Regions from separate parts of the Pantoea sp. SGAir0418 genome, predicted to be linked through region 2. Evidence: predicted binding sites of a transcription regulator. Region 2 holds the regulator's gene; the other holds the start of a gene.
The links. The regulator LexA, encoded in region 2, represses DNA repair genes until DNA is damaged. The targets are predictions, from matches to a motif close to TNCTGTATGTACATACAGNA.

Region 1 (3,413 bases), 1.3 Mb from region 2:
GTCATCGCCGACACCGCCATCAGCGTGGCCAGTTCGTGAATGGTGGCCGATCGTTTCGCAAACAGGTAGCGATAAATAGCGTCTTTTCGGTCTTCGGGCAGCATGTTGAGCTCGGGGTTAAAAGTGACGTTTTGCCTGCCATGCCACGCGCGTATAGCATCCGGTACGGCAGCTTCGCTATCATAGCTCATCTGAAGTTGAATCAGATTCAACGTGGCAATGAGTCAGGAGATACGAAAATGCCCGCCCTGCAACGTAATGAACTGGCCGATCTGAATGTTTTTCTGCTGATTTGCCGGCGCAAGAGCTTCCGCCTCGCCGCGCTGGAACTGGGGGTCACCACGTCGGCCATCAGCCACACGTTGCGCAGTCTTGAAGCGCGTCTTGGCGTGCGCCTGCTCAACCGCACCAGCCGGGCGGTGGTGCCGACGGACGCCGGTGCCGCTTTTTTGCGCCATCTGGAAACCGGCTTTGCGCAGATTGAGCTGGCGCTGAACGATCTGCACCTGTATCGCGAATCACCCAGCGGCCGCCTGCGGCTGAACATCCCGCGTGATGCCGGGCAGCTGCTGTTTCGGCCGATCCTGGCGCGCTTTATGGCGACCTATCCGGAGCTCAGCCTGGAAATTACGGTGGATAACAATCTGGTGGATATCATCGGCAGCGGCTATGACGCCGGGATCCGCTACGGCGCCAGCGTACCGAAAGACATGATCGCCATGCCGCTGACGCCCAAACTGCGCTGGATTGTGGTGGCGTCACCCGATTACCTGCGCGACGCGCCGCCGCTGCAGCATCCGGACGATCTGCGCAACCATCGCTGTATTCGCATGCGCCTTGGCAATGGCACGCTGTATAAGTGGCCGCTGGCGCAGGGCAAGGTGGCGTATGAGGTCGATGTGCCGGGCACGCTGACGCTCAATGAGAGCGACATGATTATTGATGCGGTCGCCGGCGGTTACGGTCTCGGCTACTGCCCGGAGCGCTACGTACAGGCACAGCTGGCGAGCGGGCAGCTGGTGCGCGTGCTGACGGACTGGTGCAGCGAAGACGAACCGCTGGTGATGTATTACCCCGACCGTCGCCAGCTGCACCCGGGTTTACGCCGGCTGATTGAGATGATCCGCGCCGAAACGATGCGCTAACGCTGGATGCGTGCGGCGTAAATAATAAACGTCACCACGCCAAAAATTTCTAACTCCTCCTCTTCACGCAGCCGGATGGGCTGATAGCGCGGATTCATCGGCATCAGCTGTACGCAGGGATGCGTCTGCAGCCGCTTGACGGTGAACTCGCCGTTAATGGCGGCGATTACGATGTCGTCGTGCCGGGCATTGAGTGAGCTGTCGACCACCAGCAGGTCGCCTTCGCGGATATTGGCATCGCGCATCGAGTCGCCTTCGACACGCACAAAATAGGTGGCGCTCGGGCGAGTCACCAGCAGCTCATTGAGATCAATCTGGCGCTCAATGTAGTCCTGAGCGGGCGAGGGGAAACCGCCGTGCACCGCGTCAAGGAATAGCGGGCGGGAGCGCGAAGGCGGTGAAAGCTGTGGCAAAAAGAAACGCGTCATAGCGAACATTCCATAGATACTGTTTTTATATACAGTATCAGGCGATTTTTGCTATGATCAAGTCTGCCCGCGGTAAAAAAAGCGAAGCGTATGAAAAACAGCAGAATTCAGTTTTTTGCCGCGCAAACCGCTGAAAAGTGCACTCTTCGCTAAGCACTCTGTGCGCCCGTCTGGCGAAACTTCAATTGTTGTCTACACTTAATGTTGCCGATGTTCGTAGTGCGGTTGCAGTGTTGATGAAAATTTCGTTTAGTTCTGGAGCGTTACCCTTTCGATTACCGTGTTTACGGAAAAACCTCCTCACTTCCTGCCTGCCTGCGAACAGACTGCCCGTTTACGTTCAGATACAGGAGGAGACGTGACCCCTGCGGTTAATGAGAACAGCACCCTGCCGTCGCTAAGTGGCGGACTTTACGCCTTCTTTTTTGATGTGGACGGCACGCTGGCCGCGCTTCAGTCGCAGCCCGAGTCGGTTTCCATCCCCGCATCGGTGCGCCAGCATCTGCAACAAATTTCTAATTTAAGTCACGGCGCGCTGGCGCTGGTTTCCGGCCGTCCGATCAGCCAGCTGGATGAGCTGGTCGCGCCGCTGGAAGCCCCGGCAGCGGGCGTGCACGGCGCTGAGCGCCGCGATGCCAGCGGACATCTGCACCGTCAGTCGCTGCCCGATGAGGTGGCGCAAACGCTGCAGGTTGAACTGCAGCAGACCCTCGACCAGTGGCCCGGTACGCTGCTGGAAGTGAAAGGCATGGCCTTTGCGCTGCACTACCGCAACGCGCCTGAGTATGAAAACGCCATCATGCAGCTGGCCGAAGAGGCGGTAACCCGCTTTCCGGCGCTGGCGCTGCAGCCAGGTAAATGCGTGGTGGAACTGAAACCGCAGGGCATCGATAAAGGTGCTGCGGTACGCGAATTTATGCAGGAAGCGCCATTTACCGGTCGCATTCCGGTATTTGTGGGCGACGATCTGACCGATGAGAAAGGCTTTCTTGCTGTCAATGCTATGCACGGCATCTCGGTCAAGGTCGGTGAAGGTCCAAGCCAGGCGCGCTATCGTCTGCCCGATGTGGCAGCGGTCTGGCACTGGCTGGAACAACTATTATTACAACTAGAACATGACAACGTCGGTAAGGAGTTTAGGTTATGAGTCGTTTAGTCGTCGTATCTAACCGTATCGCTATTCCTGATGGAAGCAAAACCAACGCAGGCGGTCTCGCCGTCGGCATTCTGGATGCGCTGCAGACCACCGGAGGATTGTGGTTTGGCTGGAACGGAGAGATCAGTGAGTTTTCCGGTGAAGAAGATGAGGAACTTACCCAGATCGAACAAGACGGCATTACCTATGCCTCATTCCCTCTCAATCAAAACGATTACGATCAGTACTACTGCCAGTTTTCTAACACGGTGATCTGGCCCGCGTTCCATTATCGTCTCGATCTGGTGCAGTATCAGCGTGAAGCCTGGGAAGGCTACTGCCGCGTGAATACCCTGCTGGCGCAGCGGCTTAAACCGCTGATCAAGCCGGACGATATCCTGTGGATCCACGATTACCACCTGCTGCCGTTTGCCGCTGAACTGCGTAAACAGGGCATCAATAACCGAATCGGATTCTTTCTGCATATCCCGTTCCCGACGCCGGAAATTTTCAATGCGCTGCCGCCGCATCAGGAACTGCTGGAAATGCTGTGTGAATACGATCTGCTGGGTTTCCAGACAGAATCCGATCGCGTGGCGTTTCTCGACAGCCTGAGCCAGCTGACGCAGCTGCAGAATAAAGGCGAGAAGAAGCATCGCGCCTTTGGCAACACCTTTATGACCGAGGTTTACCCCATCGGTATCG
Region 2 (3,413 bases):
ATTATAGTAGCCGCTTCGGATTGTGCACAGAATTACAGATTATTCTGGCATCTGCGCTGCGCTTATGGCTGGCTGAACCAGCTGTCACGCTGCCAGTGGCGGCGCCACATCCATCCCAGCGTCAGGCCGCGCAGCGCCAGAAACACCGTGATCGCCAGCCATAAACCGTGATTCCCTAACCACGGCAGCGTCAGCAAAGTGATGCCGAAACCGGCTGCTGCCATGATCATGCTGTTACGCATTTCGCGGCCGCGCGTCGCGCCAATGAACATGCCGTCCAGCAGATAACACCAGACGCCGACCAGCGGTAAAATCACCTGCCACAGCAGAAAGCGATCGGCCATCTCACGCAGCGGCTGCAGCGAGGTAAGCAGCGCAACAATGTGCGGCCCGCTGAGCGCATAAATAAGCGCAAACAGCAGCGCAACGATACCCGCCTGGCGACAGGCGGCATGCCAGATCAGCAGCAGCCGGCTGCGATCTTTTGCCCCTACCGCTTCACCCGAGCAGGCTTCCACCGCGTAAGCAAAGCCGTCCAGCGCATAGGCAGTAAACGTCAGGAACATCAACAGCACCGCATTGACCGCAACCACATCCGGTCCGATGCGTGCACCCAGCAGGGTCAGCGAGGCGAAGCAGATCTGCAGCATGAGCGAGCGCAGCATGATGTCGCGATTAAGGCGAAATAACCGCGCCGCGTCACCGCGCCAGCTGTTTTTCAGCAGTTTGAAATCGATACCGCGCAGTTTCAGCACGCGCGCCACCATCCATAATCCCACTGCCAGCGTCACGTATTCGGCCAGCGCCGTGGCGGCGGCGGCACCGGCAACGCCCCAGTGCAGTTTCAGCACCAGCAGCAGATCGAGCAGGATGTTGACCAGGTTTCCGACAATCAGCAGAACCATCGGCGCACGCGCATACTGCACGCCCAGCAGCCAGCCGAGAATCACCAGGTTAGCCAGCGTAGCCGGTGCGCTCAGCCAGCGGATTTCAATGAAGATCTGCGCCTGCTGCTGGACTTCCGCGCTGCCGCCCATCAGCGTTGCCGCCAGGCTACTGGCAGGAGAACGCAGCAGCGCCAGCAGCAACCCGGCGGCCAGAGCGATCAGCAGCGGCTGCATCAGTGCGCGCGCCAGTGCCTGTTTATCGCCGGCCCCGAACGCCTGCGCGGTTAAACCGGTGGTGCTCATACGCAGAAACAGCAGCAGCATAAAGATGAAGCTGGTTGCCGTGGTGCCTACGGCCACGCCGCCGAGGTAGATCGGGCTATCAAGATGGCCAATCACGGCGGTATCGACCACGCCGAGCAGCGGCACGGTGATATTGGAGAGGATCATTGGCAACGCCAGTCGCCACAGCGCTTTATCAGAAGAGGAAAATAGCTGCATCAGCCCCATCCCGAGGGTTACGGTGGTCGGCCTGAGCGAGCGCCTTACGGGCCGGGAACAAAAGTATGATTAGAGCAGACTGCGGACAGCGCGCGAGCGCCGCCGCAGCGGGGGAGATCAACCGGGTTTCAGAGCCACTCGCCGTTGCGCACGATGCCTACGGCCAGCCCTTCCACGGTTAGCGACTGTTCACGGGTATCCACGACAATCGGCTGGAAATCATTGTTTTCCGGCAGCAGCTGGACAATCGCGCCCTGCTTCTTCCAGCGTTTCACCGTGACTTCATCATCGATACGCGCAACCACCACCTGGCCATTGCGCACTTCCTGTGTTTTATGCACCGCGAGCAGATCGCCGTCCATAATGCCGATATCTTTCATCGACATACCGCTGACGCGCAGCAGGAAATCGGCAGAGGGTTTGAACAGGTTGGCGTCGACCTGATAGTGGGCTTCGATATGTTCCTGCGCCAGCAGCGGTTCACCGGCGGCGACGCGACCGATCAGTGGCAGCCCTTCACTCGCCTCTTCTTCCATCAGCAGGCGAATACCGCGCGATGCACCGGAGACGATTTCAATGACACCTTTACGCGCCAGCGCTTTCAGGTGTTCTTCAGCAGCGTTAGGCGAGCGGAAGCCCAGTTGCGAAGCAATTTCAGCACGCGTTGGCGGCATGCCGGTCTGATTAATATGGTCGCGAATCAGGTCATAGACCTGTTGCTGCCTGCTGGTTAACGCTTTCATCCCGCCCCCTGGTTGTTTATACAGTCGCTGTGAGTATATACAGGTATTGGCGAAATGAAAACCGAAACAGAGGGAAAAATCAGCGGCTTGATGAATGTGGAATGTTTATCGCAAATGCGACCAAAGCAGCGCGATCCAGACAAACAGAGCCAGTAAGATAGCCAGCAGTACCGCCGCCGAGCCCATGTCTTTGGCGCGTCCTGCCAGCGGATGGCGCTCCTGACCGATGCGGTCCACCACGGCTTCGATGGCACTATTAAGGATCTCAACAATGACCACCAGCACCACCGAGCCAATCAGCAACACACGCGTGATGGCATCGACATCCAGCCAGCAGGCAATGGCAACCGCGACCAGTGCGGCAATCGCCTCCTGGCGAAAAGCGGCTTCATGCTGCCAGGCAGCGCGCAGCCCCTGCCAGGAATAACCGGCGGCTTTAATGATTCTCAGGAAACCGGTGACGTTATTTGCCATGTTGTGGAACCCTTAACTGTTTTTGACGTCAATGTCTGGGCGCGCGAGGTGGCACAGCCACAGATCTTCGCCGCACTTTCTGGTATGCTTGCCGCGCTTTGCTAACAAGAGGCTTCAAGTTGTCTATGTCAGGTTGGCGTAAACTCTATTACAAATTGTTGAATTTACCACTCTCTATTTTGGTAAAAAGTAAGGTCATTCCGACCGATCCGATCTCGGAACACGGTATCGATCCGACCCGTCCGGTGATGTATGTTTTGCCTTATGATTCAAAGGCGGACCTGCTCACGCTACGCGCACAGTGCCTGAAGCACGATCTGCCGGATCCGCTGGCACCGCTGGAGATTGACGGCACCCTGCTGCCGCGCCACGTATTTATTCACGATGGGCCACGCGTCTTCCCCTATTTCGTGGCGAACCCGGAGTCGGTCAAGCTTTTCCATGACTACCTCGATCTGCACCGCAACAATGCGGCGCTGGACGTACAGATGCTGCCGGTTTCCGTGATGTTTGGCCGTGCGCCAGGCCGTGAAATTCAGGGCGAACCGACGCCACATCTGCGTATTCTTAACGGTATACAGAAGTTCTTTGCCATCCTGTGGCACGGTCGCGACAGCTTTGTCCGCTTCTCGCCCACGGTTTCACTGCGTCAGATGGCCACCGAACACGGTACCGATCAGTCGATCGCGCAGAAGCTGGCACGTGTCGCGCGCATTCATTTTGCCCGCCAGCGGCTGGCAGCCGTCGGCCCGCGTCTGCCGGCACGCCAGGATCTGTTCAACAAGCTGCTGCAGTCCAAAGCGATTGA

Region 1: the regulator LexA is predicted to act here: its motif matches at 1,591-1,610, upstream of umuD (translesion error-prone DNA polymerase V autoproteolytic subunit).

The regions. Positions count from the first base shown of each region.
Region 1 is NZ_CP027911.1:2,329,230-2,332,642, reverse strand. Features, by position in the region: gene C1N84_RS10735 (DeoR/GlpR family DNA-binding transcription regulator) at 1-191, opposite strand, end outside; gene C1N84_RS10730 (LysR family transcriptional regulator) at 240-1,145, shown strand; gene umuD (translesion error-prone DNA polymerase V autoproteolytic subunit) at 1,142-1,573, opposite strand; gene otsB (trehalose-phosphatase) at 1,932-2,720, shown strand; gene otsA (alpha,alpha-trehalose-phosphate synthase) at 2,717-3,413, shown strand, end outside.
Region 2 is NZ_CP027911.1:3,662,810-3,666,222, forward strand. Features, by position in the region: gene dinF (MATE family efflux transporter DinF) at 63-1,388, opposite strand; gene lexA (transcriptional repressor LexA) at 1,517-2,131, opposite strand; gene C1N84_RS17130 (diacylglycerol kinase) at 2,237-2,605, opposite strand; gene plsB (glycerol-3-phosphate 1-O-acyltransferase PlsB) at 2,731-3,413, shown strand, end outside.